DNA from 2 places in the Lysinibacillus sp. NPDC048646 genome. Region 2 is predicted to be linked to the other one. Evidence: predicted binding sites of a transcription regulator. Region 2 holds the regulator's gene; the other holds the start of a gene.
What was found. Region 2 encodes NrdR, which represses ribonucleotide reductase genes. Its sites were predicted from a motif close to AACACNATATATNGTGTT; they were not measured.
Positions count from the first base shown of each region.

Region 1: a site for NrdR is predicted at 14,861-14,878, ahead of ACQKII_RS17090 (vitamin B12-dependent ribonucleotide reductase). Genes of this name have one in related genera too.

Region 1 is NZ_JBNNLZ010000017.1:76,956-93,760, reverse strand. It holds gene ACQKII_RS17140 (hypothetical protein) at 116-601, shown strand; gene comX (competence pheromone ComX) at 1,336-1,494, shown strand; gene ACQKII_RS17130 (ATP-binding protein) at 1,485-3,809, shown strand; gene ACQKII_RS17125 (hypothetical protein) at 4,806-7,670, shown strand; gene ACQKII_RS17120 (hypothetical protein) at 7,797-8,567, shown strand; gene ACQKII_RS17115 (glutaminase) at 8,650-9,603, shown strand; gene ACQKII_RS17110 (amino acid permease) at 10,084-11,421, opposite strand; glycine riboswitch at 11,580-11,656, opposite strand; gene ACQKII_RS17105 (tetratricopeptide repeat protein) at 11,923-12,837, shown strand; gene ACQKII_RS17100 (rhodanese-like domain-containing protein) at 13,087-13,473, opposite strand; gene ACQKII_RS17095 (lipoate--protein ligase family protein) at 13,906-14,736, shown strand; gene ACQKII_RS17090 (vitamin B12-dependent ribonucleotide reductase) at 14,938-16,805, shown strand, end outside.
Region 2 is NZ_JBNNLZ010000015.1:1,184-17,988, forward strand. It holds gene ltrA (group II intron reverse transcriptase/maturase) at 1-861, shown strand, start outside; gene polA (DNA polymerase I) at 1,161-3,788, shown strand; gene mutM (bifunctional DNA-formamidopyrimidine glycosylase/DNA-(apurinic or apyrimidinic site) lyase) at 3,801-4,673, shown strand; gene coaE (dephospho-CoA kinase) at 4,687-5,280, shown strand; gene ACQKII_RS15715 (glyceraldehyde-3-phosphate dehydrogenase) at 5,496-6,518, shown strand; gene nrdR (transcriptional regulator NrdR) at 6,747-7,217, shown strand; gene ACQKII_RS15725 (replication initiation and membrane attachment family protein) at 7,236-8,603, shown strand; gene dnaI (primosomal protein DnaI) at 8,628-9,557, shown strand; gene thrS (threonine--tRNA ligase) at 9,934-11,868, shown strand; gene infC (translation initiation factor IF-3) at 12,290-12,793, shown strand; gene rpmI (50S ribosomal protein L35) at 12,825-13,025, shown strand; gene rplT (50S ribosomal protein L20) at 13,085-13,444, shown strand; gene ACQKII_RS15755 (DUF1294 domain-containing protein) at 14,009-14,281, shown strand; gene ACQKII_RS15760 (sigma-w pathway protein ysdB) at 14,398-14,793, opposite strand; gene ACQKII_RS15765 (dUTP diphosphatase) at 14,897-15,382, shown strand; gene ACQKII_RS15770 (M42 family metallopeptidase) at 15,508-16,596, shown strand.

The sequences.
Region 1 (16,805 bases), on a different contig from region 2:
ACAAGTGCTTTTTTGCATGTTTAAATCCGCAAATTGAAAAGATTACGATTATTTAATTAGTGTACTAAGTGTTAAATTTTATACAAGTACTAGCATACAAGGGGAAGAACAGGCGATGGAAATAGAGGTTTCGATAGATAAATTTGTTATAGATTATAAGGATGTACCACATTCAGCATTTTTACGTGTTTATATGGTCGGAGTGCAGAAATATAAAGTGAAAATGAAGATTTGTAGTGGAACATATAGCTATGAACTGCACATGCAGAAAAGTGACGATGTATACATTCATATGTATTTTAAAAACTTTAGAGAAACAGAAGGTCACTTACATACCCTAAGAATTGAAACAAGGCCAGAGCATTACTCACATTTCAGAGAAATACTAGAGATGATAGGGAAGCGGGCAAGTCGAGTAGAATTTGTGAGCTGTGATGTTGCATATGATATACAAACTGGTTTAGAAAATATAGTGGTGATACCGACAGACACACGGAGGAATATGACACACTTTGATACACACGATATTTTGGTAGAGGCGACCAACGTAAACGGAATGGTTACTGTCTTCTATCAATCTTTTCCATTCCCCCCTTACTAATTCGTCGAAGTCCAATCGATACTGATTCGTAAGGGTCTTTTTTATTTCTCTCCGTATATACTGCGTATACATATCTATTCCATCTCGCATGCTAGCTACCCGTTCTCGTTGCTTCTTCTTAAGTATTTGCCAATCTGTCACTACAGCCGCAAAATAATGTTCATTCTGTTTCGGCGGGTGTTTCATTAGCTCTTTAAGCAGTAGTTGCTCATTTAACTTGTACACAATTTCTATTCGACTTAATTCATGTGCTAAATAAATTCCTTTATTCTTTGCTAGCTCTAGTCTTTTGTCATAAATCCTACCAAGTTCAACTGTACTTCGAGTGATTTAATCGTTTATCTCCAATACAAGTAGGTCTTGGATAGTGATGCTATTCGTGGAACCTATTAAAAGAAGACTTCTATTTTATGTAAATCTTTGATGAATAGGTGATTTTTTTTCTAATAAGGAGCTTTATTCAATAATTGAAAATCAGAGCCTAATTTGTTGGCGAAAAATGACGTTGTGAACAAAATATATACTTAATCTAAAATTTTTTAGCATTTAATAGAAAATAATGTTGAAAAATTGTGAATACATTGTATAATTATTTTATAGTTACATTTATGGTTAATAATTACTTTTTGGTAATTTAAAAGTAGGCTATTCACTATGCGATAGCTATCAAGATTCTACTAGTTACTAGAATGTGACTATGCGCTAGAAAAAAACTAATGAAATGAGGAGATTTTATGATTAACATGATTCAATTTTTAGAGCAAAATCCATCAATGGTAACACTGTTAAAAGAAAAAAAGGCTTCTCTAGTTGGCGTAACAGCACTTGAACAAAAGGCTATATTAGAATCTTTTGAGGAAGACTTGAGTTTTGATCTTCGGTTGTGGAACTAAAATCAACTAAATACAAATGGTTTTGGCTTGCTATAAGTGTTTATTTAATAATAGGCCTTTATTTACTATTTATAACTTATAGCAAGCCTTTCTTAAATATTGAAATAGAAGAACAAAATGGACGTTGGATAGTAACAGATCCATATTATAAGGATTGGGCTGCTAAACAAGGAGTAGCACCTAGAGATGCTGTTTTATACGTGGACGGTATTCAAATCAATGATATCTCTAATATAAAATATGACTTTGTAATTAGAGCAGCAAATGAGTTAACAATAATGAAACCAAACGGTAATTTGGTTCATGTGAAAATAAAACCACAAGATATTCCGCAACAATTTTACTATGTATTTGTAGTACCTACTTGTTATTATTTCCTGACGTTGATGATTTCGTTATATCTATATTACAAACAGAAAAATACAATGTTATTAAATTTGTTAATTCTGTTTATACTAACTGTTTCATTAGCTTATGTAAGTATAGGTGCCTCAGGTATATTAAATAATTTGGGGATTATAGTGAATCGTAGTTGTATGTTATTATGCCTCATACTATTAATTCACTTTTTAAGTAATTATTTTAAATTTCTAAATATAGAATGGCAGTTTTTTAAAAACATAAAGATACTTTATATTTTACCATTACTGGTAATGGTTATAAGTGTTTTTGGTATTACTTTTCGATCTACTCATCTCGTACTATCAAATGCAATTTTAGGGTTATTTTTTTTACTACTTATACTAATACTTAGTTCTATGGCGGTAGGTTATATGAAATATAAAACACCGCAATTGAAAATTTTACTGAGTAGTATCATTATTCCGTTTTTGCCGTTCCTTTTTCTTTATGCTCTACCAGAAATTATTTTTCAAAAACAAATACTTACTGCGGATATCTGCTCTTTATTTCTAATGTTAATCCCTTTTAGCTTTATTTTCACACAGCTAACTGAGCGCATATTTGATATGGAATATTTAATTACACGTTTGCGTTATTATGTTAGTTTTGCATTTGTTTTTACACTGTGGCTATTATTAGGTGTTTATTGGTTTGCGGACCTACCTATATCAAAAATGGCAGAGATATTCTTCTTCTCTTTTTTGTCATTAACTACTCTTTTTTATGTCAAGGAAAAAATCGATTATCGAAAGCGGAAAGTTTTATTTTCTACAAAAGGAGATTACATTCATCGATTGTATACGACTGTTGATCGAATAGGGCGTGTCATTAAAATTGAGGATTTACTTCAAAAATTTGTACAGGAAGCCTCTTTACATCTTGAGATTGACAGTGTATATGCTTTAACTTATGACTACAAAAATCAACAATTTACTTCTACCAATAAACCATCAGAGTATCTACATAATCATTTCAATGAAGTAATGATTGATCGCTTACAGCTAGGCGATATAAAGAGGGTTGACAGGTTTTATCTCGCTTTCATCCACCAAGATGTGGATTATAAAAGAATATTAGTAATAGATCATAATAACTCGATTCATTTAAAAGATGAGGAACTGTTGTGGCTAGAATTATTACTTTTATATTTAAATAATTTTATTGAAAATACTAAGATGGTTGAAGAATTGTTAGAACAGTTAAAGCATGTGAAAGAAGCAGATAAAAATCTACCTTGGCTAAACAAGTTACTGTGGTTTAGATTTGAAGAAGAGAAATATCAGTTGGCGCAAGAGCTTCATGATACCAATTTACAAGAGCAGCTCCATATTGCCCGAGAAGTAAATGCACTTATTCATGAAAAGAATACGATGGTAATTCAGTCGAAACTTGCCAAGATTCATGAACAAATGATAGCATCGTTGCAGGATTTAAGAATATATTGTGAGAATTTAAAGCCACCACTATTAGACACATTAGGGTTAAATGCTGCACTCGAAAAGCTTATTCAGAAGATTCACAAGAGAGCTGACTTTGTGTTAATTTACACGGTGGATCGTCTTTATTTAGAAGATGAACGTTTAAACCTTATGATTTATCGACTTTTTCAGGAATTACTAAACAATGCTTTAAAGCATTCTTATGCAAACTCAGTCGAAATTCACCTGCAAGAAATGGCAAATGGTTTTGAAATTATTTACTCAGATGATGGAGTAGGTTGTGAAATGGAAGCTTTTATACAATCTGATTCTATGGGGATAAAGGGCATGCAAGAACGTGTACAAGCCTTTAATGGACAGTTTTATATCGAGTCAGCTATAGGCGAAGGAATGTCTATTCGAATTACTGTAAATGAAGGAAGTGACATACTTGATAATAATGTCCACCGTAGATGGTCGTCTCATTTTATTTGAGGATACTAAAAGTTAGTACAAAAAGGATAGTAAAGAAAAACTACAATTATTAATACCTTCTAATTAATTTCTCTGTATTGAGGCGATTTATTCAGTACAAAAATTGAATAGGAGGTTTTTTTGATGACGCAGTCGGGAGTTCTGCTTATAAAAAATAGAAACGATTTATTGGGATTATATACGCATTGATACATATAGCAAAATGTAAAATTGGAGAATGCAGGTTTTATTATGCCAGAAAATGAAGTAGGGAAGTTTTACCATATGACTTTTAATGGGTGGGGTATTTGGTTGTGTCTCGTATGGCAACTAGATACCTGAGCGATGCCTGTCTATACCCGAGCGGAAACCGTACAGACCTGAGCGATGCTTGGCTATACCCGAGCGGAAACCGTACAGACCTGAGCGATGCTTGTCTATACCCGAGCGGAAACCGTACAGACCTGAGCGATGCTTGGCTATACCCGAGCGGAAACCGTACAGACCTGAGCGATGCCTGTCTATACCCGAGCGGAAACCGTACAGACCTGAGCGATGCCTGTCTATACCCGAGCGGAAACCGTACAGACCTGAGCGATGCCTGGCTAGACCGGAGTGCAACCCTGACAGACCTGAGCGTATTCCCATATGTGGATTTTTCAACATACAAAGGCATTCAATAATCTATCCAAAAGAACAATTGTATGAAGACAGAAATAAATAAACAAGAAAAGTCTAGCAATCATTATTGATTGTTAGACTTTTTTTGTCAGAAATATTGAGGGAAATACTGTCAGTAGTTCTCTTAATCGACCTTATTATGATAGTGTACGATCTTGAAGAAGAAAAATAAAGTTGATTTATTATATAAAATAGTCAATAACGTCAAATTATTATCTTTTTAGTTATAAAGTTTGGTAGAAAATACACTTTATTAGAAATATGCCATAAAACAAAGGAAATTATTTAAATGTTACCGATATAACTCTATAGAAGGAAAGAGGAGGACTGAATATATTGAATAAAAAATTACTTTTCACAGTAGCAGCTATTCCGGCAGCCTTTATTGTTCCTACAGTAGTAGGGGCAGAGGAAGTATCAACGGTTTTAGTCACAGGCACGAATACAGTCAATGAAACGTTGAAGGCGTCCATTGAAAAATTACCAGCAAACACAATTATCAATAAGTATCAGTGGTACTATGTAGAGAGCGAAAGTGGGTCAAGCACTACTACGAATAAACCGATTTCTGGTGCAACAATGGCATCTTTCACAATCCCAGCTGAAGCAGCAGGAAAAACAATTTTTGTAGAAGCGATTTCGACGACGGGAACTACGTTCAAAAGTGAATCACGTACCATTAATACATTGGAACTTGAAATTACACAGCCAACATTCGATACGACTTCAAACTTTGTAGCACCGAGTGAAACGATAAGGGTCACAGGAGCCAACGTAACAGATAAAGGCGGAGCAAAGTTACAAAGCAGTCAAATTACATATAGCTATCAATGGTTTTATAAAGTTGGTGAATCATTCACTATTATTAATGGGGCAACAGGTGGTACATATAAAATCCCTGCGGATGCTTTAGAAAAAGGAATGAAGGATTTTATCGTGAAGGTGCAAGCGAAGGTTGGTTCTGCAGTTGTTGAGTCGGATGTGTCGTCTCCGTTGACAGTATCTAAAGAACCGTCTGATACTTTGATTAACGATATTAAAACTATACGTATAAGCGATAGCAAATATAATGTAACGACCTTAGAATCATTTAAAGCAGAAGTAGATTTATTAGAAAAGAAATACCAAGAGCTATCTGCCGCTGCAAAGGCGAATGTGACCAACTATGATGTACTGAAGCGAGCACTTGTGGACATAGAGGCAATAAGCAAATTAAATGAAAAAGTGAATAAAGTAAAAGAAGTAAATGAAAAAGACTTGCCAAAATACTTATTAGAAATTGAAGATACTTACAATAAGTTTGATTTATTGCTACGTAGCTTAGATTTAGGTGATGTTTTATATACGAATATTAAGGACATTTTGAAAGAGCCAGCAGATATAGCACAAATTGCGGAAGTTAGAAGATTGAATCAAGCGATTGTTGCACTATTATCCTATGAAGATTCTCTTGTGAAGTATGTACCTACAAGTATGGAGTCTCTAAAAGTGGCTGTTGAGGCGATTGAAACAGATATAGCGAAGTTATCAAAAAACTACCAAGTAACAGTACAAAATCAAACAATTTTAAATGAAGCGAAGCAAGACATTAAAAAGATTGAACAATTTATTAAACTTTTTGATAAATTATCCGTAAATAATACACCAAACAAGCAAGTAACAACTGCAAAATCCATTCGCACTGCTTATGAAAAGCTAACGTATAAACAGCTTCAATTAGTGCCTGCTACTTATGTAACGCAATTATTAGATGCAGAAAATGCAGAAGAGAATCAAATTTATTATTTAAATGCTGAGATAAATCGCTATATTGGAGAGGAAAGCTACCCTATAAATCCATCAGCGGAAACATGGCAGGGTCATGTGAAAAATGTCAACAAAATAATTGTTGATTATAAAACTTTAACGAAAAATTCAGCTGCTAAAATTATCGGATATCAAAGCATTTTAACGCTACAAAAAGATATCAAAACAGCAGAAAAAGTCATTAAGGACATGGTTGCATATAAAAATCTTACACTGACAAGTGGTGTAGCTGAAAGTAAATTACAATCTACCTATAGTAATACGTTAAAAGCTTATAATAAGTTGACAAGTTTGCAACAATCACTTGTTTATAATGCAGATGAATTTTTGAATAAATCACCAAATGTAACGATTGATGGCAAAGAACCGGCAGATAAAGCTGCAGCAGAAGCGCTAAAAGTTGATCTTGCAAAGTTTGCTGATATCACAAAGTACTCGTTTACACAGTTAGAAACTGCTGTAAACGCAGCGACAGTGACTTATAAAAGTCTTTCATCTTCAGCACGTAAGTATGTCACTAACTACCATTTATTAACGGCAGCAAGTAAAGACGTTTCCGGGGTGAAATCATTCCATAAAAAGGTACAAACTGCTAGAGAAGAAATGGACGTTGCGAAGCAAGCGAAGAAAATAGAAACTGTGGAAAAGGCTTATGCAAAATTACCAGCAAATCAGCAGCATTTAGCAAAACCACAGTACGAAGATCTACTAAATAATCGTTTAGTAGATGGAAATGCACCAAATTTATCAACATTAAATGGACAAATCGGTGCTTTGGTTTCGGACGATTTATATACGGTGTCTCTCCAAGAAATTCAGAATCTCTCTGCTCAATACAATAAATTGAGCGCAAGTGATAAGAAACTCATCACCAATGCTTCGATTTTAACAGCGGCTGTAGCAGATGTTAAAAAAGTAGAGACATTCATGAAACAGTATGATAAGTCATTTGCAAGTAATCCATCAACGGTCATTAAAGCATTTGCCAAGCTTACTTCCAAGCAAATGAACTTAGTGAGTCAAGAAACTCGTCAAAAGATTATTGAAGCTGATAAGAACCAACAAAAAGCAAATGAAACGGCGTTAGGCTTAATAGAAGCTATTAATTTACTTGTTGAAAATGGTGATTATATAGCTGATTTACAAACGAAAGTTACGAGCATCCGAGCAGACTATGATAAGCTTAGTTCGTCAGAAAAAAGCATCGTGAAAAATTATTCTAAGCTAACACAGGCTGAAAGTGATTTGAAAAAAGTAGCTGAAGTGCATGCGTTGTACGAAGCGATTCCTGCTGAGAATAGTGAAACTGCTCGTAAAGCTTGGCAAACTGGTTATGGCAAGCTTTCAAAAAAATTAGAGCTTTTATATAATAAGTTATACCCGAACGATTTGTAGGTGCCAGGCACTCACACAATTCTCACACAATTTACTCCCCATCTTTGGGGAGTATTTTTTATGGCATTACAAATTTAACTCGCTGCTCCACATCTTGGAGGAAGTGCTTTAGATGCTATTGAGTTAATGAATGTTGGTGTAAATTATTTACGGGAGCATATCATCCCGGAAGCTCGCGTACATTATGCAGTTACAAATACAGGTGGAACATCACCAAATGTTGTACAACAGTATGCAGAGGTGACATACTTAGTGAGAGCACCAAAAAAACAGCAAGTACAAGAGATTTATAAGCGTGTTGAAAACATAGCAAAAGGTGCAACGCTAATGACTGAAACATCTGTAGAGGTTCAATTTGAAGGCGCAGCATCAAATCTTATTTCAAATAAAACACTTTATGATATTATGTATAAGCAGATGCTTGAAATTGGGATGCCTACGTACACAATCGAAGATGAAAAGCATGCTACAGCTATTTTTAAGACGTTCTCCCCAGAGGTTCAGGCAACCGCGTTATTAGGACTAAGTAAAGAGGATGTTACACAGCTAAAAGATAAAGTGATTGCAGATAGCATGCCAAAAATATTACCAGAATTTATCATGGGAGGCTCTACTGATGTAGGCGATGTAAGTTGGAAAGTTCCAACCGTGCAATGTACAACAACATGTATGGCATTAGGTACACCGCTTCATACATGGCAGGTTGTGTCTCAAGGCGTTATGCCAATTGCCCATAAAGGCATGTTGCAGGCGGCAAAAGCGATGGCTTGTACAGTAATAACATTGATTGACAATCCGGTACTTATTGAAGAGGCGAGGAAAGAATGGCAAGAGCGTCTTGATGGTGAGACTTATGTTTTGTTAATTCCACAGGGCGCCACTCCTCCTAAGCATTAATAAGTTATGGCTAATTTTTGCATAGAGTCTTCGTAGGGTTATGCTATGAAGGCTCTGTTTTTCTTGAAAGGAGAACTTAAATATGGTAGAAGATCATACAAAAATTGCACAATGGGTGGAACAGTTTCGTCCGTTTGCAAAAGAAGGCAACTGCGCTAGCTACATACCAGCACTTGCCCAAAAAAATCCGCATCAACTGGCCATTGCTATCATCGGACCAGATGGTAGTAAAATGAAGGCTGGAGATACAACGGAAAGCTTTACACTCCAAAGTGTATCTAAAATTGTCACGTTTATTCTAGCTTGTATGGATAAGGGATTATCTTATGTATTAGAGCGTGTTGATGTAGAACCCACTGGTGATACGTTTAATTCGATCGTACGGTTAGAAAGTCATCAGCCCGGCAAGCCTTTTAACCCGATGATTAATGCAGGGGCTATTACAGTTTCTTCGATGCTCTCAGGAGATTCACCGCAGGAAAAAATAGATAATTTACTACATTTTTTAGAAAAAATACTTGGAAAAAAAGTAAGTGTCAATGAAGAAGTTTTTCAATCGGAATGGCAAACGGCTAATAGAAATCGAGCGCTAGCGTACTATTTGATGGCATCGGGTTATTTAGATTGTCCAGTAGAGGAAGCGCTGGAGGTTTATTTAAAGCAATGTGCCATTGAAATAGATGTTTCAGATATGGCCATGATCGGATTAGTAATCGCCAACGATGGTTATCATCCTATTTTAAAAACACAGCTATTCCCTAAGCAAGTAGCTAAATTAACGAAAGCGTTAATGGTGACGTGTGGTATGTATAATGCGTCTGGTAAATTCGCGGCGTTTATCGGATTACCTGCCAAGAGTGGCGTCTCTGGAGCAATTCTAGCGGCTGTGCCAAGCCATGCAAGCTTAGAATCCCCATTCCCGACTGGCTGTGGAATCGGCATTTATGGGCCAGCGATAGATACAATAGGAAACAGTGTTGCAGGTGTTCATTTACTGAAGCATATTGCCACAGAGTGGAATATGAATATTTTTTAAGTGACTCAAATCGCTCATGTAAATAATAAAGCAATCTTAAGTGTGCGAATGCGCGAATGCCAATGTCCTTGAAGTTGAAGTGACCCCAAAAAGTTAGAAACTTTATTGTTAAGCAGCTTGTAAGGATTGAGCTCGGTATTGTGGATTTATTTGTAGAGATAAAAATCCTTTAGATAAGCGTGAAATATTACTTTCACCAACTGAAGAAGGTTCTAATAAAATTAAAATAGCGTTACCGATTGTTGAAAATACTGATGTCCAGTTTTTCACTGCGATTAAAGATTGACAAAATAGTTTTAACGAGGCCCTACTTTTACTTTTACCATTAAACTCACAAATTGATGAATGAAAGTAATTAATGTGTAGTTACAAGATAAACAGAATTGAATAAACCTTTACAAAAAAAAGAGGCACTAACAGACAGGTAAATTACCTGTTGAGTTGGTACCTCTTTTATGCCCCTCTGATTGAAGTTTCACTTTATTTTCTTTTCATTTTATAGAGTATGAATAACACGATAAACCATATTGGTGTTAACAGTAACGCTGTACGTGTTGCCTCAGAGATGAACATCACAACTAGTAAGAAAGCAAAGAAGATAAGCACCAAATAGTTCACAAATGGGGTAAATGGCGCTTTGAAAATCGATGCTTCATGAAGTGCTCGATTTTTACGTTTATAGATGATATGAGAGATCAAAATGATACTCCATACCCAAATAAAACAGATAGCACTAATCGTCGTCACGACGCTAAAGGCATTCTCGGGCATTAGCTTACTTAATAGCGCACCTATCGATACGACAATTGCAGAGACAATCAGTGCATTACTTGGTACACTGTTTTTATTTAATTTTGCAAATGAAGAGGATGCTTGCTTATTGCTTCCAAGATTAAAGAGCATGCGACTTGTAGAGAATAAGCCACTATTGCCAGCAGAAGCAGCTGATGTTAGCACGACAAAATTAATAATACCTGCTGCAATCGGAATTCCAGCTAACGTAAATACTTGCACGAATGGACTGCTTGCGGCAGACATTTCATTCCAAGGGTTGATGCATAAAAGAACAAATAAAGCACCCACATAAAAAAGTAAGATTCGTAATGGGATTTTGTTGATGGCAGATGGAATGTTTTTTTGTGGATTTGCTGTTTCAGCAGCAGAAACACCCACTAATTCAACCCCTACAAAAGCAAAGACCACCAGTTGGAAGGCCATTAGGAAGCCGTACATTCCATTAGGGAAAAGACCACCATGTGCCCAAAGATTTTCCATAGAAACGGTACCCGCATTTGTTTGGAAACCAGTGAATAGCATGAATAATCCAATAATAATAAGTGCAACAATTGTCACCACTTTAATAAGCGCAAACCAGAATTCTAGCTCGCCAAATAGTTTTACTGTCAATAAATTTAAAATTAATAATAGTACTAAACAGCCAACTGCTGGTACCCACTGTGGAATATCAAACCAATATTGTGTATAGACACCAACGGCTATAATATCCGCCATAGCTGTCATAATCCAGCAGAACCAATATGTCCAACCAGTGACATAGCCTGCCCATGGGCCGATATATTCTGTGGCGAAATCAGTGAATGATGTATAACCCGTATTTGATAATAATAGTTCACCTAGGGCGCGCATCACAAAAAATAAGGCAATTCCGACAATTAGATAGGCGAAAATAATTGAAGGTCCTGCTAAGGCGATGGCTTTTCCTGATCCCAAAAATAAGCCGGTGCCTATTGTACCGCCAATAGCAATTAATTGCACATGACGATTTTTTAATTCACGTTTTAACTGTTGTTGTTCCACGTTAACCCCTCCAAAGATGCGTAAAGCTATGACTGGAAAATAAAAAAGAGACTAGTGGCGACACTAGTCTCGTAAACGTCAGAATAACAAATACCATTTGAGGATGTTAAAAAATAAATTGAACATTCGTGTGGTATAGCTTTCGTGGTGAAAGTTTGTATTACTCCTCTGTCCTTTTGCCTGAGATAGTGAACCCTTCGGCGACGCATATTGCGCTCTCTCCAGAAATGCTCCTGCTATAGTTTTATCCATAGCATTCATTGCACGTATCGTCGTAATGACAATACATTATTTTAAGATATTATACATCCTATCAGTGCTAACGCTATTATTCAAGTATAAAAAATTGTCTGTTTTCAGAAAAAAGAAAAATAGGGTGCTGGTTGATGAATTATTTACACAATGTAGTATTTTTAGACATACTAAAAAAGCTGTAATTTGCTGCTTGGCTTGCCTGGTAGTATGCTTTATATATAATAATTTTCCATAGGAGGTGATTGGATGAAACGAGTGAAGGAAGCTGCGAGGTTATTGGCAAAAGAAGGGGAAAGCGAGCAAGTGAAACGATTATTACTGCAAACACTTTCTGAAGAGAGTAGTCTTGTAGCTATTCATAATTTAGCTGAACTTTATAAAGAATATGACGAGTATGACAAGGCATTTATCTATGCAAAGCAGGCTGTAGCCATGGAACCTAAATCATATTATCCATATGCACTACTCGGGGAGTTATATTTGCGAAAGGCAGACGATTATTCAGCACAACAATTGCTGGAAAAAGCCTATGCCCTGTATGAGTCGCCTGTTGTAGCACATAATTTAGCATGTATCTATAAAAAACAACAAGAATTTTCGAAAGCTGCTACATATTTCATTAAATCCTATGAAACGGAGAATTATGGACTTATGAATGCTGTGGAATGTTTTGTTTTAGCTGAAGATTTACACAACGCAAAAAAATGGCTTACAGTTCTTGAAAGTGAGCAGGAACGTTTTATTGGGGAAGTTGAGATGGGCGAGTTATACGCACGGATTGGCCATTTTAAAGAAGCGGCGGAGTGGTATGCAAAAGGTTACATGCAGTATTCACATACAGGGGAATGGGTAGTTGATTATTTATGGGTCCTTCATCAATTAGGTAATGAATCTCAATTGAATACTGTTTTGAATGCCTTTATAGTTGAAATAAATAGGGAATTAAAAGAATTGCCGGTAGATGCGGTAGAGTTTGAGTGGAATGCCGGAGAGATTGAAGAAAAAGAATTAAGACTAAGAGCAAATATGGAACGTGCTAGAAGAGCGCATAGGCAGCTAGAAATTGTTTCAAATAATGGAATATATATGGCTTCACGCTGTTTTACTTTTTTCTGCCCAATGCATGATCAAGGACTTGGTGAAAGAGAACTAGATGGTTAGTCGTTAGACAACTACTATTATATAGTAGAAACTCAGAATATTAGAAAAAAGCTAGCCAATAAAGAAGTTGCTAGCTTTTTATAAAAAATATAAGAAAGTATAGGCATTCGCGCCGTACACACGATTGTCGCTTCGATTTGTCAGGCCAGAGTATGACACGTTATCGTATACTCCATGGCATGCCAAGTGTACAGCTATTTTGCGCTAAAGGTGATAGCCGTCAGCGCAAAGCGTACGAATGCGCAATTCTTATTGTTTTTTTGTTTTTATTTTACCAGTCCAATTACGGAAGCCGCCTTCAAGCTGGTAAATTTGGTTGAAGCCACGTTTTTTTAGGAATAGTGCAGCACGTGCACTACGACCTGTATTTTGACAGTATAGATATACTGGTAAATCTGGTCGGATTTCTTTAAAACGTTGACGTAGTGCTGTAGAAGGAACGTTTCGTGCGCCAAGAATATGACCTGCCTCGAATTCTTTTTGCTCACGCACATCAATTAGCTGTGCTTTACGGTAGCCTTCAATAAATTGTTCTTGTGTTAAGTTGGTTACGGCTTTTTTTAGACGCATTGCATTGATACCTATATATGCAATTAGAACTACTAAAATTACACCAATCGTGATAAGTATGTTCAAGATTTTCTTACCCCTTTCTATCTTCTTTATTATTATAAAAGATGCGGTGGCGATAGTCCAATGAGTTTGATAAAATTAACTAGATTGTGCTAAAAATGATATTACTGAATTCAGCAGAAGTTAAACGTAGTGTCAATCAAGAAATTTTCTTACCGTTTTAGGTAATGTGATTGGTGATGAATGCTGAATAAAGATAAAGCCCGGCGGATGTCACAAATTTTGAAGGGATTCGTCGCGTTCATGCGACAATTTATCTGCCCGAAAGCGAAGCGGCAGAAGCAACTGCTAACTGACCTGCATTAGTAAAAACGCCATGTCTTGTGGCTTTACTAAAATGACCGACATCTTCAGCATTCGTGCAGGACTAAACATAATTCAAAATTTGGACTCAATTACGCCGAGGCGTAGTTGATATTTGTAGGAGATGATTGTATGACAACTTGGTATTTTTTAAATTCAGGGAAATGTAGTCCTTCGTTTAATATGGCACTAGATGAGGCATTGCTGGATTGGCATAGTGAGGGGTTAATTCCTCCTGTGATTCGTTTTTATGAGTGGGAGCCCGCGACACTATCGATAGGTTATTTTCAGCAGGCAAAAAGAGATATTAATTTTGAAGCGGTTCGTGAACAAGGGCTAGGTTTTGTGCGACGTCCAACAGGAGGAAGAGCAGTTTTACACGAACATGAGTTGACATATAGCGTCATTGTCACAGAAAGCTATCCAAATATGCCTGAATCGGTAACAGAGGCGTATCGGGTACTGAGCGAGGGGATTTTACAGGGCTTTCATAATTTAGGGATGGATGCATATTTTAGTGTGCCGGATACGGAAGAAAAAAAGGCCGACTTGAAGCAGCCAAAGAGTGCTGTTTGTTTTGATGCACCAAGTTGGTATGAACTTGTCGTAGAAGGAAAAAAAATAGCGGGTAGTGCGCAAACGCGTCAAAAAGGTGTCATTTTACAGCATGGTGCGATTTTACTTGATCTCGATGAAGAAAAACTATTATCAGTATTTAATTTTTCAAGTGAAGAGGCAAAAGAACGCATGCGTAAAAAGCTGCCTGACAAGGCTGTTGCCATTAATAGCCTTGTGAAAGAACCTGTTTCCATTGACCAATGTGTGACGGCTTTCCGAGAAGGTTTTGCAAAATCATTGCAAATTGATTTAAAACCATTTACACTTTCTGAGGAGCAATTAGAATATGTACGTGCATTGGAAGAAAAAAAATATGCACATGATGATTGGAACTTCAAAAAGTAAATAATGGTATAAGAAAAATATTTTTTTATCGTTTAAACCTTGTGATGACAAGCAGTCCTGATTCTATTCGAAATTGCAAGAGTTGAATTAAAAAACTATATATAGTATCTTTTGTTAAGAAACATACACAATATGTAGTGTTTAACAACACATGATATTGTGTATTTATTATTGTAAGCAGAGAATAAGGGAGGCAAAACGATGGTACTAACAAATCATCAACCCGAAGTAAACAAACAACTTGAACAGTTAAACAAAGATATTGAACAATTTCCACAGGTTCACCCCGTAACCCCTGATATGCATATTAAGCATAAAGGTGTTTCTAGACTTGTGATGATCGATCGCTATTCGTTTAAGGATACGGAGAAGAAAACACTAAAAGCTGGTGATTTCGTAGTCTTAACAGTAAAGGCAGATCCAAAATTCCCTGCACGTGGTTTAGGGACAATTCAAAAGATTGATATGTCTACAAAAACTGCAGATATTTTGATTGAGGAAGACTACCGTAGCGCGTTAGATGATTCAAAAGAGCAAGAAACGGGTGTGATTACGCGTTCAATTGACGTGTTAGAAAAGCCTCTTGAAATTTTTTATGAGCAAATTGCAAAACGTAATGCATCAGGGCTTGCCTCTGTTGAAAAAACAGCAGAGAAACGCCAAGAATGGTTTGAGCGATTTTATGAGCAGCTCGTATCATTGAAATTTATCCCAGCTGGACGAGTTATCTATGGAGCGGGTTCTGAAACAGATGTAACGTTCTTCAATTGCTACGTAATGCCATTTGTAGCGGATTCACGTGAAGGTATTAGTGATCACCGTAAGCAAGTAATGGAAATTATGAGCCGTGGTGGTGGTGTAGGAACAAATGGTTCAACACTTCGCCCTCGCAATACGTTAGCACGTGGCGTGAATGGAAAATCGTCTGGTTCGGTTTCGTGGCTAGATGATATTGCCAAACTGACACACCTTGTGGAACAAGGTGGATCGCGTCGTGGCGCACAAATGATAATGTTGGCCGATTGGCACCCTGATATCGTGGAGTTTATTATTTCAAAAATGCAAAACCCACGTATTCTACGATACTTAATCGAAAACACGATGGACGAGTCTATTATCCGTCTAGCTAAAGAAAAATTAAACTTTAAGCCTTTATCACCACAAGATGAAGCCATGTATCAAGGCATCGTAAATTATAAAAATATCGAAGGTTTAGGCGGATTTGATGCTGCGATTATTCGTGATGCAGAAAATAAATTACGCGACGGTGGAACGTATACAGTCCATAACTCAGAATTTTTAACAGGCGCCAATATTTCCGTAACATTGACAAAAGAATTTATGGAAGCTGTTGAAAATGACGCTGAGTTTGAGCTTCGTTTCCCAGCGGTTGAAGAATATTCAAAAGAAGAAATGGCTGTCTACAATACTGAATGGCATAAGGTTGGCGATGTGCGTGAATGGGAGAAGTTGGGCTACAAAGTGCGTACATACCGTACGATTAAAGCGAAAGAGCTTTGGAATCTTATCAATGTATGTGCAACATACTCTGCAGAGCCAGGTATCTTCTTCATCGATAATGCAAATGACATGACAAACGCTAAGGCGTATGGTCAAAGTGTTGTTGCAACAAACCCATGTGGGGAACAACCACTTGCACCTTATTCGGTATGCAATTTAGCAGCTGTGAATTTAGCACAGTTTGCTAATAAAGAAAACCAAACAGTTGATTATGAAGCATTACGTGAAACGGTACGCGTAGGTGTACGTATGCAGGATAATGTCATTGATGCAACACCTTATTTCCTAGAAGAAAACCGTGTACAAGCTCTAGGTGAGCGACGTGTTGGTTTAGGGGTAATGGGCTTAGCGGATTTACTCATCTATTGTGAAAAAGAATATGGCTCAGAGGGAGGAAATGCACTTGTTGATGAAATCTTTAAAACAATTGCAGAAACTGCTTATGAGGCATCAACTGAATTAGCAAAAGAACGTGGAAGCTTCCCATTCTTAGTAGGTGCGACAGAGGAAGAAACGGCACGTTTACGTAAAGCCTTCACAGAAACAGG
Region 2 (16,805 bases):
ATGTGTTGGAAATATGATTATGTAATAGAGTTCGACATTAAAGGACTGTTTGACAATATTGATCATGAATTACTAATGCGAGCAGTACGAAAGCATGTAAATGAACCTTGGATACTGATGTACATTGAAAGATGGCTCAAAGCGCCATTTATTAATTCAGAAGAAGAAAAGATTGAACGAAACTGTGGTACACCGCAAGGTGGTGTAATAAGTCCTGTTCTAGCGAATCTGTTTTTGCATTATGCCTTTGATACATGGATGGTTCGAACAAATCCTGAAGCACCATTTGAGCGATATGCAGATGATGCTATTATACATTGCAAGACCGAAGCAGAAGCAATGGAGATTTTAGCCAGACTAAATCAAAGGATGAAAGAGTGCAAATTAGAGTTACATCCAGAGAAAACAAAGATTATTTATTGCGAAGATAAGGAAAGAGAAAAGGAATATCCTGTCACAGAGTTCGACTTTCTAGGTTATACGTTCCGTAAAATTTTTATTAAAGACCGAACGGGAAGGCTACAATTTAATTTTCTGCCATCAGTAAGTAAAAAGTCCACAAAATCTTTTAGAGATAAAATCAAAGCAAAGAGAATACATAGCTTTACAGGAAGTAAAATTGAAATAATAGCTGAAATAATAAATCCAACCATTAGAGGATGGCTCAACTATTTCATGAAATACAATCCATCAGCAGTACGGTATTCCATTGATTGTGTAAATCGAAGATTAGTTAAATGGGCAATGTGTAAATTTAAGAGGTTCAGAGGACATAAAAAGCGTGCAAGAGACTGGCTCAATAAACTTGCAAAAAGAGAGCCCAGAATGTTTGCTCATTGGGCTCTTGGAATGTTTCCTTAATGGTTGAATGATAAGAGCCGTATGAATCGAGAGGTTCACGTACGGTTCTGTGAGAGCCTTTGGGTGAAAACCCCATTGACTACTCGACTGAGAGGTCGGAGGTTAATCACCTCCTCCTACTCGATTCCGATAAAGTTAGAACTGCTCCTGTTTAGTCCTATTTAGAAATTTCCACTGATTTTCGTCCCTATGATTGGTAAAAAGTTTGTTTTCCCGATAAAGTAATGGAAAGAGGCATTTTCAAACATACGTTTTCGTTTTACAATAGAAAGACGACGACAACGCAGGAGGAATATAAAATGACAAAGGAAAAATTGCTATTACTGGACGGCAATAGTTTAGCGTATCGCGCGTTTTTTGCGTTGCCATTGTTAACGAATGATAATGGAATTCATACGAATGCAGTGTACGGTTTTACGACAATGTTACAAAGAATATTGGAGGAAGAGCAGCCGACAAAAATGCTCGTTGCTTTCGATGCAGGAAAGACTACTTTCCGTCATGACACGTTTACAGACTATAAAGGTGGACGTCAGAAAACACCACCAGAATTATCTGAGCAGTTTCCATATTTGCGTAAGCTTATCGATGCATATGGTATTAAACGCTATGAACTTGACATGTACGAAGCCGACGATATTATTGGGACCCTGGCTAAGGAAGCAGCATCACAGGATATGGATGTCATTATCGTGTCAGGAGACCGCGATTTAACACAGCTCGCAACAGAACAGGTAACGGTATATATTACGAAAAAGGGTATTACTGAAATTGAAAAAAATACACCAGCCTTTATTGAGGAAAAATATGGTCTTACACCATTGCAAATTATCGATATGAAGGGTCTAATGGGGGATGCTTCAGATAATATTCCTGGCGTGCCTGGCGTAGGTGAAAAGACTGCCGTTAAGTTGTTAAAAGAGCATGGATCAGTCGAGGCACTTTACGACGCAATGGATACTTTAAAGGCTTCGAAAATGAAAGAAAAGCTTGTTGCGAACGAAGACCAGGCACTTATGAGTAAAGAGCTTGCAACGATTTTTACAGATGCTCCGATTGAAGTAACACTCACAGAGCTTATCTACAGCGGTCCGAATGAAGAAGCGCTCATCAATGTGTGGCAGGAGCTTGGCTTTAAATCACTGCTCGAAAAAAGTGATTTTACGGTCGAGGAAGAAGAACGTGCGCCATTTGCCTATGACATTGTACAAGAGGTACAACCTGAGTTCCTTAAGGATGTAATGGCAGTACATGTGGAGCTTGCGGACGAGCATTACCATACATGCCAGCAACTTGGAATTGCTTTTACAGACGGTACAGCTACAAAATATGTACCGTTTGATGTTGCAGTAAAATCAGATATTCTTCGTCGCTGGTTAGAGGATGCGACAAAGGTCAAGTATATGGCAGATTCAAAGGCTTCTCAGGCTGTGTTGAAGCGTGAGGGAATTCGTTTAGCAGGTGTTGACTTTGATTTACTGCTTGCATCTTATATTAATAATCCTGCACTTAGTGGTGATGATGTGGCAACTCTTGCAAAAGAACTTGGCTATCGTGATGTACAAGCAAATGAAACGGTATACGGAAAAGGGGCAAAACGTGCTGTGCCAGACACAGATGTGCTTGCTGAACATGCTAGCCGTAAAGCTTTTGCTGTTTGGACATTACAACCGAAGCTTGAGGAGTTACTGCGAGAAAACGAACAGTATGATCTTTATAAAAATTTAGAACTGCCACTAGCAGCCATCTTAAGTGAAATGGAAAGTGAAGGGATTACGGTGAATCGTGCCACGTTAGAAGAAATGGGGCAGGAGCTGAATGAAAAGTTAGTTGTCATTGAGCAAGACATTTATGCTGAAGCAGGGGAAGCATTTAATATTAATTCACCAAAGCAGCTAGGGGTTATACTTTTCGATAAGCTTGGACTTCCTGTCATCAAAAAAACAAAGACAGGCTACTCCACAGCTGCAGATGTATTAGAAAAATTAAAGCCCGAGCATGCGATCATAGAACATATTTTAATGTATCGTCAATTAGGTAAGTTACAATCAACCTATATTGAGGGTCTGCTAAAAGAAATTCATGAACAAGATAGCAAGGTGCATACGCGCTTCCAACAGGCATTAACAGCAACAGGACGCCTGAGCTCGACAGATCCAAACTTACAAAACATTCCAATTCGTTTGGAGGAAGGGCGTAAAATTCGTCAGGCGTTTGTACCATCCCAAAAGGATTGGATACTATTCTCAGCCGACTATTCGCAAATTGAGCTGCGTGTACTTGCTCATATGTCTGAAGATCCAAATTTAGTAGAGGCTTTCCGTGAAGGCATGGATGTTCATACGCGTACTGCGATGGATGTGTTCCATGTTTCTGCCGAAGAGGTCGATAGCAATATGCGTCGAGCTGCTAAAGCGGTTAACTTTGGAATAGTTTACGGAATTAGTGATTATGGCTTATCACAAAATTTAGATATCACGCGTAAAGAAGCTGCTACATTCATTGACAAATATTTTGCGAGCTTCCCGGGTGTAAAACGTTATATGGATGAAATCGTACAGGATGCAAAGTTCAATGGCTTTGTCACAACAATTTTAAATCGACGTCGCTATTTACCTGATATTACTAGTTCCAACTTCAATCTACGAAGCTTTGCAGAGCGCACAGCAATGAATACGCCAATTCAAGGAAGTGCCGCTGACATTATTAAAAAAGCGATGATTGATATGGATGCTCGTTTGAAAAAAGAAAATATGCAGGCAAAGCTACTTTTACAAGTGCACGATGAATTGATCTTTGAAGCACCAAGAGAAGAGATTGCCTTGCTTGAAAAAATCGTACCAGAAGTAATGGAAAATGCTATCGAGCTCACTGTGCCATTAAAAGTGGATTTTGACTACGGAGCAACATGGTACGAAGCGAAGTAGGAGGTGTTAAAAATGCCTGAATTACCAGAGGTTGAAGGTGTTGTACAGGCGTTAAAACCTGAAATTGAAGGACGGACAATTGAACAGGTTCAGCTATCTGAAATTATTCGCTTTTCCTTTAGTGAGGGAAAACAATGTATCATAAAACAATCAGAGCCAGATGCCTTTGAAAAGGCGCTAACGCAAATGACCATTCAAAAGATTGAGCGTCGAGCAAAATATATCTTTTTTCATCTGTTAAAAGAGGATGTGCCGTATATGTTAGTGAGTCATTTAGGGATGACAGGTGCATGGTTTGTTGTGAATTCGCCTGAGGAGATTGGTGAGGCTAAATTTAAAAAACATATTCATGCAACATTCCAAATGACTGACGGTGGCTATTTAATTTACTCGGATATTCGCCGCTTTGGTGAACTACGTTTTTTAGCTCAAATAGAAGATCATGCGCCACTTACAAAAATGGCACCTGAGCCGTTTGATGCGGCTGCGAGTGATTATTTTATTGCCAAATCATTGTTACCGAAATATGAGAAAAAGGCTGTTAAAGAAGTGATAATGGATGGGCAAGTCATATCAGGCTGTGGCAATATATATGCCACAGAGGCATTGTTTGCTCAAAAAATTCATCCTGCTCGCAAGATGAGCCGTATTAGTGAAAAGCGGAAACGTGAATTGTTTGAGGCGATTGTAGTTGTACTTCGTCAGAGTATTGAAGCTGGTGGTTCAACGATTTCGGATTATCGTAATATTAATGGTGAGGCGGGAAGCATGCAAAACCGATTAAAAATGTATGGGAAAAAGATATGCCAAGAGTGTGGGACCGACACGTGTCAAATGACGATAGGCGGGCGCACATCAGTCTTTTGCCCAAATTGTCAACATTAAAGGGGAATTTACTATGATTATCGGACTAACAGGAAGTATTGCGAGCGGAAAAAGTACAGTAGCGAAAATGATGACAGCGCTCGGTTTACCAATTGTCGATGCAGATATTGTGGCACGTGATGTCGTAGAACCAGGTTCCAAGACGTTAACATTAATTGCTGAAAACTTTGGTGAAGAAATATTACTTGAAGATGGAAACCTAGACCGCACAAAACTTGGCGATATCATATTCCATGAGCCTGCGAAGCGCAAGATATTAAATGATATTATGCATCCTGCTATTCGAGAGGAAATGCTTCGTCAACGCGATGCTTTTGTAGAAGCGGGTCAAAAACATATTATTATGGATATTCCACTGTTATTTGAAAGTAAATTACAGCATTTCGTAGAGCGTATTATCGTGGTATCAGTCAGAGAAGATGTACAACTCCGTCGCTTAATGGAGCGTAATCATTTATCGAAGGAGGACGCGCTAGCCCGCATTCATTCCCAATTGCCATTGTCCGTTAAGGAAAAGGGTGCTCACGCGGTGATTTACAATAATGAAAATATAGATCAAACTGAAGTGCAACTAAAGAAAATCCTTCATCATTGGGGTGTTCTTTAAAATGAGTGCGTAGCGAGAACATATCGCTACGCATTTTTTTGTGTGCATGCGCCATAATAAAGATAAAGTAAAACAACTTATGGTCCATTTATTTTTCAGAAAATAAGAACTTTTTTATTATAAGTTTATAATGTTCATCTTTTTTAAAATTGTGTTATACTAATCAGCATAAAGTATAATTAATATGAGTACGTACTCACAGGAGGATTTTATAAATGACAGTTTCAATAGCTATTAATGGTTTCGGACGTATCGGACGTATGGTTTTTCGCCAAGCGATCGTACAAGATGATTTAAATATCGTTGCAATCAATGCGAGCTACCCAGCTGAAACGCTAGCACATTTGATTAAGTATGACACAAATCACGGCACATTCCAAGGTACGATTGAACCTGCAGGCGATGCTCTACTTGTAAATGGTAAACGCGTGCAAATTATTAGCGAACGTGATCCATTACAATTACCATGGGCGAAAATGGGTGTGGATATCGTAATTGAAGCGACTGGTAAATTCAATGAACGTGAGAAAGCAGCACTGCACTTAGAAGCGGGCGCGAAAAAAGTAATCTTAACAGCACCAGGTAAAAATGAAGATATTACAATTGTTTTAGGTGTAAACGATGAAAAACTTGATGTTGAAAAACATGACGTTATTTCCAACGCTTCTTGTACAACAAACTGCTTAGCACCAGTTGCAAAAGTATTGAATGACACATTTGGTATCGAAAGCGGTTTAATGACAACAGTTCACGCTTATACAAATGACCAAAAGAACCTAGATAATCCACATAAAGACTTACGTCGTGCACGTGGTTGTGCACAATCAATCATTCCAACATCAACAGGTGCTGCAAAAGCATTGAGATTAGTGTTACCAGAGTTGGATGGTAAAATTCACGGTATGTCACTTCGTGTTCCAACACCAAACGTATCTTTAGTTGACCTTGTTGTAGATTTAAACACCGACGTAACAGTAGAATCTGTGAATGCTGCATTTGTGAAAGCAGCTACTGAGGGTCCAATGAAAGGCATTTTAAACTTCTCGATTGAGCCACTTGTATCGATCGATTACAATACAACAACTTATTCTTCAACGGTAGATGGTCTTTCTACAATGGTAATGGGCAACCGTAAAGTGAAAGTACTTGCTTGGTATGACAACGAGTGGGGCTACTCTGCACGTGTTGTAGATCTTATGAAAAAAGTTGCAAGAGCGTTAGAAACAGTTAACGCATAGTTTTTATTCCATTAAAATGGCTCTTCAATATGAGCTATAAACAGGGCAAATACCAACCTTTCAAATTTACTTTTTAAAGAGCACATCGAAATCCTCGTGGTTTCGATGTGCTCTTTTGTTGGACAAAAATACTACATCTTGCCAGAAAAAACGAAAGTGATTTTTTACAAGCGGGAAATTTGTTATAATAGATATATTAAATTGTTGTGGAATCAGGAGAGTAAATATATGAGATGTCCATCTTGCCAATTTAACGGAACACGTGTAGTGGATTCGAGGCCTGTAGATGATAATAAAGAAATTCGTAGACGTCGTGAATGTGAGTCATGTGGCTTCCGCTTCACAACGTTTGAAAAAATTGAAGAGACACCATTAGTCGTTGTGAAGAAAGAAGGTTCACGGGAAGAGTTTAGCCGCGAGAAGGTATTACGTGGTCTTATTCGTGCTTGTGAAAAACGTCCTGTCGCTCTTGATATACTTGAAGGGCTTGTATTATCTATTGAAAAAGATTTGCGTCGTATAGGCAATGCTGAAGTACGATCGGAGGATGTCGGAGAAATGGTGATGGACCGCTTAGCGAAAATTGATGAGGTCGCCTATGTGCGCTTTGCATCGGTTTACCGTCAGTTTAAGGACATCAATGTCTTTATTGAAGAAATTAAAGAAATTATTCAACGTCAAACTGAAAAAAAATCATAAAGCAAACAGAGAGGGTGAATGACGTTGATTCATCTGTATAAGGAGTTACAGCCAGCTGATACTTTTGACATTCGTCTACCTCATGCGCTTTCTACACAGGAACGTCAGTTAGTAACATTGTTTTATCAGCCTTTAACTGGAGCAGAGCCAATCAGTCTGTATTTAACGTTATGGGCTGAAGCAGAGCAAATGCCCGGGCAGCAAATGACGCATTATTATTTGATGAATGTACTGGGAATACCTATTGGCAAAGTTTTTGAGGCACGTATTGCGCTAGAAGCAATTGGCTTATTGCGCACGTGGAAAAAAGAAGACACTGAGCAACGTAGCTTTCTATATGAACTTATGCGTCCACTTGATGCAGATAGCTTCATGAAGGATCCGCTTTTGTCGATGTTCTTGTTCAGTAAAATTGGAGAACAAGCGTATCGAAAACTGCGTCAACGATTTATTCGACCTGTAAGAGACACTGAATTTAAGGATGTATCACGTGCCTTTATTGATGTATTTAAGCCAGTCAGTTCAAATATTCCTTCTGAGCTTCAGGTCGGTACAGAAAATAATAAGCCACAAAAAGTATATCCGTTCTATTTTGAACAATTTGACTTTGAGTTACTACAGGCCGGATTATCGGAGCAACTAGTGCCATCGAGTCTATTAACGCTTGATGTACGTGAAGCCATTGCAAAATTAGCTTTCTTATATCGCTTAACTGCATTGGATATGCAAAAAGTTGTCATTTTAGCACTCGATGATGATTTAGGCATCTCGCAAGAGCGACTGCGCAAAGCGGCAGCTGATTTTTATAAACTGACTGTGTCTAAAGAGCCACCGAAACTTGCTAGAGTTTATGAGGCGCCAGCTTCTGTAGAGGATTCCATACAAAAAACGAAAGATCAAGAGTTACAGCATTATTTAGAAACGACTGCACCTGTTCAAGTGTTACGCGATATTAATAATGGGAAAGAGCCATTGCAAACATCTGTCCAACTTGCTGAAAGCTTAATCGTTCAACATGGTATGCCAGTAGGGGTGGTCAATGCGCTATTGGAATATGTCATGTTAACGACTGACATGAAACTACCTAAAAAATATGTAGAAACGATTGCCGACCATTGGGTACGTAAAAATATTCAAAATGCAAAGCAAGCAATGGAGCTTGCACGTCAGGAGCATGATAAATATACAACGTGGAAGAATAAGCCTCAGACATCGGCGAAAAAGAACACCTATTCAAAGAATCGCCGTGAGGAGAAAGTTCCGGATTGGTTTTATAAGAGAAATGACAAGCAAGTAGAGGGTACGTCAGAAGCAGTGGTAGAAGCAACAGATTTTGAAAAGGAACGTCAAAAAATATTAGAAAAGTTAAGCAACCAGCAGGAATAAGGTAGGTGAATAACAATCGAACCAATTAATGGACCATTACAACGAGCGATTAAAATGCCATCCTTTCAAGAGCGTTACGAAGCGATGCGTAAAGAAATTTTAGAACACCCTCGTGTCCAAAAATTTTTAGCGGAGCATGCGGAGGAATTAAGCTATGAGGCAATCGAACGTAATTTGCCGAAGCTCCAGGAATTTATAAATCAATCGACGGAATGCTGCGGGTGCGACCATACTGCTCATTGTACAAACTATTTAAAAGGTTTTGTTCCAAAGCTGCGAGTAGTGCGGAACACAGTAGAAATTGATTATGTACGCTGTGAGCAAAAGGTTCGTGAGGATGATCGCCGTGATATCACTAATTTGATTGCAAGCATGCATATGCCAAAAGATGTTTTACAGGCGACGATTACTGATTTATTTATTGATGATTATTCGCGTGTGGATATTGCCAACCGTGCAGCAGACTTTGTGCAACGTGCACGTGAAACCGGGATATTGCCAACAAAGGGCTTTTATTTATATGGGCAATTCGGTGTCGGAAAATCGTTTGTGTTAGGTGCATTAGCCAATGAGCTTGCAACGATTAAAGTAAGATCCGTTGTCGTTTTTGTCCCTGAATTTTTACGTGAGATGAAAAATGCAATCGGGGACAATACATTGCAAGAGAAAATTGACTATGTCAAAAAGGCACCTGTATTGATGTTGGATGATTTAGGGGCAGAAACGATGTCGGCTTGGACACGAGATGAAATTTTAGGAACGATTTTCCATTATCGAATGGCAGAACAATTACCGACTTTCATTACGTCTAATTTTAACTATGATGAATTAGAGCACCATTTAGCACAGTCGCAAAAAGGTGACTTGGAAGTAGTCAAGGCTGCCCGAATAATGGAACGTATTAAAGCCATTACAGAGCCTGTGCAAATGGGTGGCAAAAATCGACGCGAGTAATATTGATGGTTGCAATTTACGACAATCGAGCGTATACTGTCACATATACTAAATAACAAAATGCATTGATGAGGACATGAATATTGTGTATCAGTTTGAAGAGAGGGAAGTCATCGGCTGTAAGCTTCCTAGTGTGAACACATTATTTACTACCTACTGAGCAGCGAGAGGGCATATCTTTCGCCGGTCCCTAGCCCGTTAGCTAGCCTTGAGCTTCGTCTGACTTTATGGTCGGAAGGAAGAAGGGTGGAACCACGAGCATACGCTTCGTCCCTTTTATTAGGGACGGGGCTTTTTTGTTTTTTGCGGTTTTTTGTTCGCTCAAATCTCACATCATTATGCATCAAAATAAAAACCAATAAGGAGTGCAAATAACATGTCAGATATGATTAAATTAACGTTCCCAGATGGCGCTGTAAAGGAATTTGCCAAAGGTACATCAACAGATGACGTCGCATTATCAATTAGCCCGGGACTTCGCAAAAAAGCTTACGCAGGTAAAGTCAACGGTGAGTTAGTGGACTTAAAAACACCAATCGAAGAGGACGCGACAATTGCGATTATTACGCAAGATGATGTAGAAGCACTTGGAATTCTACGTCACTCAACAGCCCATCTAACTGCACAAGCTGTTAAACGTCTATTCCCAGAAGTAAAACTAGGTATTGGTCCAGTCATCGAAGGTGGTTTCTACTACGACATCGATGCACCAACACCAATTACTGCTGAAGATTTACTGGCAATCGAAAAAGAAATGAAAAAGATCATTGCTGAAAACATCGAAGTAGAGCGCAAAAATGTTTCTCGTGATGAAGCGCAAGCAATCTTTACGGAAATTGACGATGAATACAAATTAGAATTGCTTGAGGCGATTCCAGCTGACGAGCAAGTATCTATTTACTACCAAGGTGAGTTTTTCGACCTTTGCCGTGGTATTCACGTACCATCAACTGGTAAGCTACGTGAATTCAAACTCCTTTCGTTAGCCGGTGCTTACTGGAGAGGAAACTCTGATAACAAAATGCTTCAACGTATTTACGGTACGGCATTCTTCAAAAAGGAAGAGCTAAAACATCACTTACAAATGCTTGAAGAAGCAAAAGAACGTGACCATCGTAAAATCGGTAAAGAGTTAGAGTTATTTACAACTTCTCAAAAAGTAGGTCAAGGTTTACCACTTTGGTTACCAAATGGTGCAACAATTCGTCGTGTTATCGAACGTTACATCGTGGATAAAGAATTATCTCTTGGTTATAAACATGTATATACACCAGTTCTTGGTTCAAAAGAGCTTTATCAAACTTCTGGCCACTGGGATCATTATCAAGATTCAATTTTCCCACCAATGGAAATGGACAATGAAACATTAATCATGCGTCCAATGAACTGCCCACACCATATGATGGTGTACAAAAACAGCATGCATTCTTATCGTAATTTACCATTACGTATTGCTGAGCTTGGTACAATGCACCGTTATGAAATGTCAGGCGCTGTATCAGGGCTACAACGTGTACGCGGAATGACGCTAAATGATGCGCATATCTTTGTTCGTCCAGACCAAATTAAAGTAGAGTTCCAAAAAGTAGTCCAGTTAATCCTGGAAGTTTACAAAGACTTCGATTTAAAAGATTACTCATTCCGTCTGTCTTACCGTGACCCAGCGGATACGGAGAAATACTTCGATGACGATGCAATGTGGGAAAAAGCACAAAGCATGTTAAAAGAAGCAATGGATGAGCTTGGCTTAGATTATTTCGAGGCTGAGGGTGAAGCAGCATTCTACGGTCCAAAACTTGATGTACAAGTAAAAACAGCTATTGGTAAAGAAGAAACTTTATCGACAGTTCAGTTGGACTTCCTTTTACCTGAACGTTTTGACTTAACTTACGTTGGAGAAGATGGTAAACCACATCGTCCAGTTGTTATTCACCGTGGTGTTGTATCAACTATGGAACGTTTTGTTGCCTTCTTAATCGAAGAATACAAAGGGGCATTCCCAACTTGGTTAGCACCAGTGCAAGTAGAAGTAATTCCTGTATCAAATGAAGCACACTTTGATTATGCAAAACAAATTGAAGAGCAATTAACTGCTGCAGGCTTACGTGTAGAAATGGATGATCGAGAAGAAAAACTTGGCTATAAAATCCGTGAAGCACAAATGAAAAAAATCCCATACATGCTTGTGATTGGCGATAAAGAAGTAGAGGCAAATGGCGTAAACGTTCGTCGCTACGGCTCAAAAGATTCCGAAACAATTAGTTTTGAGGATTTCCTAGCAAATATTAAAGCGGAAGTCGCACGCTTCTAATAATAGTAAGAGAAAACCTTGCTCCCGTTAGACGGTGAGTGAGGTTTTTGTAGATATAATAATATTTTTTAGGTATACATTATAAATTATTAGGCCATGCTAATCGTAAATGAGCAAAATTTATTTGACAGCTTGTTCAGTACATGCTAATATAATGAAGGTTAATGAATACAAAGTTTGTGGTTGAAGTAGAGGCTGCCCGCTTCTCACCTGATACAACGCTTAGGCTGTGAACAGGTATGACACGTTGAATTGTTTTGCGTAAACTTACGCATGCACATATAGCGGGCGGACATCTTCAAAAATGTCCGTCCTTTTTTTATGGACATGACGAGAGGATGTACCGTTCAACCGGGCAAGGCTTTGCCCAAACCATGTATTCGCGACAACTACTTGGAGGTGGATTACTATTAGCAAAGACATGTATGTAAACGAAGGCATTCGCGCACGTGAACTTCGATTAATCGATCACAATGGTGACCAGCTTGGTGTAAAGACACGTAATGAAGCGCTAGAAATCGCCGCTCGTGTAAACTTGGATCTTGTCCTTGTGGCCCCTCAAGCCAAGCCGCCAGTCGCTCGTATCATGGACTATGGTAAATTTAAGTTTGAACAGCAAAAGAAAGACCGTGAAATTCGTAAAAATCAAAAAGTCATCGTGTTAAAAGAGGTTCGTTTGAGCCCATCTATCGATGAACATGATTTCCAAACGAAGCTACGTAATGCTATTAAATTCCTTGAAAAAGGCGATAAAGTAAAATGTAGTCTACGTTTCAAAGGTCGTGCGATTACACACAAAGAGATTGGTCAACGTGTGTTAGATCGTTTTGCTGAAGCTTGTGCTGAAGTATCGACGGTTGAACAAAAACCGAAGATGGAAGGCCGAAGCATGTTCTTAGTTCTTCAACCAAAGAACGAGAAATAATATTAGACGAACAGTTTAGGAGGAATTCGATATGCCAAAAATGAAAACACACCGTGGAGCTGCGAAACGTTTCAAAAGAACGGGTTCAGGTAAATTAAAATATGACCGTGCTTACGGTAGCCACTTATTTGCAAACAAATCTACGAAACAAAAACGTCACTTACGTAAAGCAAACGTAGTTTCATCTGGTGACTTCAAACGCATTAAATCATTACTTGTTTACATGAAATGATTAACTACACAAAATAAACTAACATTCATTATTTAAATGAAAAGCAGGAGGTAATTCATATGCCACGCGTAAAAGGCGGAACAGTGACGCGCAAACGTCGTAAAAAAGTATTGAAATTAGCTAAAGGTTACTATGGTTCTAAACATACATTATATAAAGTTGCTAACCAAGCAGTAATGAAATCAGGTCAATATGCATACCGTGACCGTCGTCAGAAAAAACGTGATTTCCGTAAATTATGGATCACTCGTATCAACGCAGCTGCTCGCATGAACGGTCTTTCATACAGCCGTTTAATGCACGGATTAAAAGTTGCTGGTATCGAAGTTAACCGTAAAATGTTAGCTGATCTAGCTGTAACTGATGCAGCAGCATTCACACAATTAGCAGACGCTGCTAAACAAGCAGTTGCTAAATAATTTTGACATAGTCAAAATTATTTCTGCGACGAAAGCGAAGCGACAGTCGCAAAATGTGTTCTCACACCGACAGCGTAAGCCACGGATGTGGAACAAGCAATCGCTAAACAGTGTATAGTAAAGGCTGATGGATTTTTCCATCAGTCTTTTTTTATGTTACACTAGTAAAAAAATAGAAAGATAAAAAGGCGTTTTATGCCTCAACTAAAATCCATGACGGAGCAAAGGAAACAACACAGTTTTTCCGTAATCAAGCATCGTTAGGGCAAGGGGAAAAATACTTGGGGGCTATGCAGTACGAAGGCAGCAACAATTATGAAATACGTGAGCCAAATACTGTGTGTTGGCGTTTTAAGCGTAGTAATATTCCTCAAAATTTTGAACAAGCCCTTAAGGAATTACAGCTTTTCGCAAAGACAAAAATAGTGGTCCTGCTAGCGATCAAACAGCAGACTCCATTGCCTTTAAGTTTCAACAAATAGATAAAATAGAAAAACAGGTGATTCTACAAATTGCCGATATATTGCAAAGGTATATTAGGTAAGTCACCAAAAGGAGATTTTAATGGCTCAAGCATTACTTGCCTATATGGCGATTGTATCAGTTGTCCTGCTTATTATGATGGGCATGGATAAATCAAGAGCGAAAAAACATGAATGGCGCATTGCTGAGCGTACATTGTTTACGTTAGCAATTGCTGGTGGTGCAGTTGGAGGCGTACTAGGTATGTATTTATTCCGACACAAAACACGCCATAATAGTTTTGCTTTCGGCTTCCCGCTTCTTGCAGCTATTCAAATTTTTATCATCGTACAATTATGGGGTAGCTCTCTGTAGGGAGCATCCTTTTTTATAGTAATGATGGCATCGGTAAATTTTAAAAGTTGGGTGATAAACGACGAAAAGTTCTCGATAAATCATAAAAAATAATTCCATAAACATAAAACACACCCTCATTCCGAGGATGTGTCGCGCATAAGCTGTTCAATGGGTTGCTTCCAGTTGATTTTTGCGTTTGGATAATTCATTAGGATTTCCTGTTGCAGGTACGTGAAGTCACTTTTCGTAAATCCTTGTAGGGTCGCAGCGTCTCGAGCACCAACGAAAATTGTGACAACCTCAAATGCATCTTCGGTTGTGCCTAAGTATTTTTCGCCTTCAAAAAGCGCACCCTTAAAAGAAATAAAGAAATTTTTCCTTACATTTTTAACGTCATCATAAAAGTAGTACTGGCCTTTTTCATAGGCTTCATCAAGTTTTCGCTTAGGATCAGTTATATAACGAATCGCTTTATAAAATACATAAATAATAAGCGCAATGACAGCAAGTCGAATAAGTAACGGTAACATTTTTTAAATTCCCCCTTGAAGAAAGGTTATTCCTTCCTATACGATTAGAGAGGGCAATTAGTTTCATTATTTATAAATATTTTTAGAAATTTAGGAGAAAAAAATGAATTTACAACAATTGTTTAAAATGCAAAAAGAGCTTGATGAATTTATTGAGACAACACAAAAAATTGAACACGATGTTTTTAAGGAAAAAGGTTTAGCATTAATGGTTGAACTAGCAGAACTTGCTAATGAAACTCGTTGCTTTAAGTTTTGGAGCACAAAAGGGCCGTCAGCACGTGACGTAATTTTAGAGGAATATGTGGATTCGATTCACTTTATATTATCGCTTGGATTACTAAAAGGTTATACAACAATTGAAAAATGGCCAGTTATAGAGGAAAAACGTGATTTAACGGAAATATTTTTAATGACACAGAATTATATTTTAGCGTTTATTGATCAGCCAACTGAGGATAAATATTTAGCCATTTGGCAATGCTATGGTTTACTTGCGTATAATCTGGGCTTCACTTTTGAGGATGTCGTGTCAGCCTACATTGAGAAAAATGAAGAAAATTATAATCGTCAACGCAGTGGCTATTAACTTGATGCTGTATGCGTTTTGAATATGAAGTTGTAAAAATACATCAATATTCAGACGATTCGCTAGGAATATTTCGGTAAACGAAGTATAATAGAGGAGATATATAAGAAGTAGGAGGCATAGGGATGACACAACTAGATTCAACTTTGCAAATGTTTAAGGATTTAACGGATGCGAATGGTATCGCAGGTAATGAACGCGCACCTCGCGAGGTCATGAAAAAATACATCGCACCGTACGCAGATTCAGTAGAAACAGATAATTTAGGTAGCGTGATTGCTAAAAAAGTGGGCGATGAAAATGGTCCGAAAATAGTAGTCGCAGGTCATTTAGATGAAGTAGGTTTCATGGTGACACACATTGACGACAAAGGGTTCATCAAATTCCAAACTGTAGGTGGCTGGTGGAGCCAAGTTATGCTTGCCCAACGTGTAACAATTACAACGCGCAAAGGTGAAGAAATTATCGGGGTGATTGGTTCTAAACCACCACATATTTTGCCAGCAGAAGTACGTAACAAAGTGGTAGACATTAAAGATATGTTTATCGATGTTGGTGCGGCATCAAAAGAAGAGGTACTGGAATGGGGCGTATGTCCTGGCGATATGGTAACACCATATTTCGAATTCAATGTGATGAAAAACGACAAGTACCTATTAGCTAAAGCATGGGATAACCGTATCGGTTGTGCAATTGCTATTGATGTTATGAAAGCATTAAAAGATGAAAAGCATCCAAATATCCTTTATTCTGTAGGAAACGTACAAGAGGAAGTTGGTCTTCGTGGTGCAAAAACAGCTACACATAAAATTCAGCCAGATATCGGCTTCGCTGTCGATGTTGGTGTAGCTGGGGATACACCAGGAGTAACACCGAAAGAGTCTAACAGTAAAATGGGTGCTGGTCCACAAATCGTTGTTTACGATGCGTCGATGGTATCACATCGTGGCCTACGTGAGTTCGTTTTAGATGTGGCAGATGAAAACAATATTCCATATCAATTTGAGGCGATGGCAGGCGGCGGTACAGACGCTGGCTCTATCCACGTAACTGCAAATGGTGTACCTGCCTTATCAATTGGTATTGCCACACGCTATATTCACTCACATGCAGGTATTTTACACCGTGACGACTATGATAATGCTGTGAAACTAATGGTAGAAGTCATCAAAAAATTAGACCGCGATGCAGTGAACAAAATTACATTTGACTAATAAATATGATGAGCTTGCCTTCGGGCAGGCTCTTTTTAATTGGGACTATTTTTGAAATACATAAGAAATTAATTCAGTTAAGAAAAATTAGATTATGCATAAATATTGACTTTGATGCATTATTGACACAAATAGCAGTCGAATTCTAATTTTTGAAAATAAACATAAAAATTCAGTTGATTTTATATTTATGCATGTGTATACTAAAC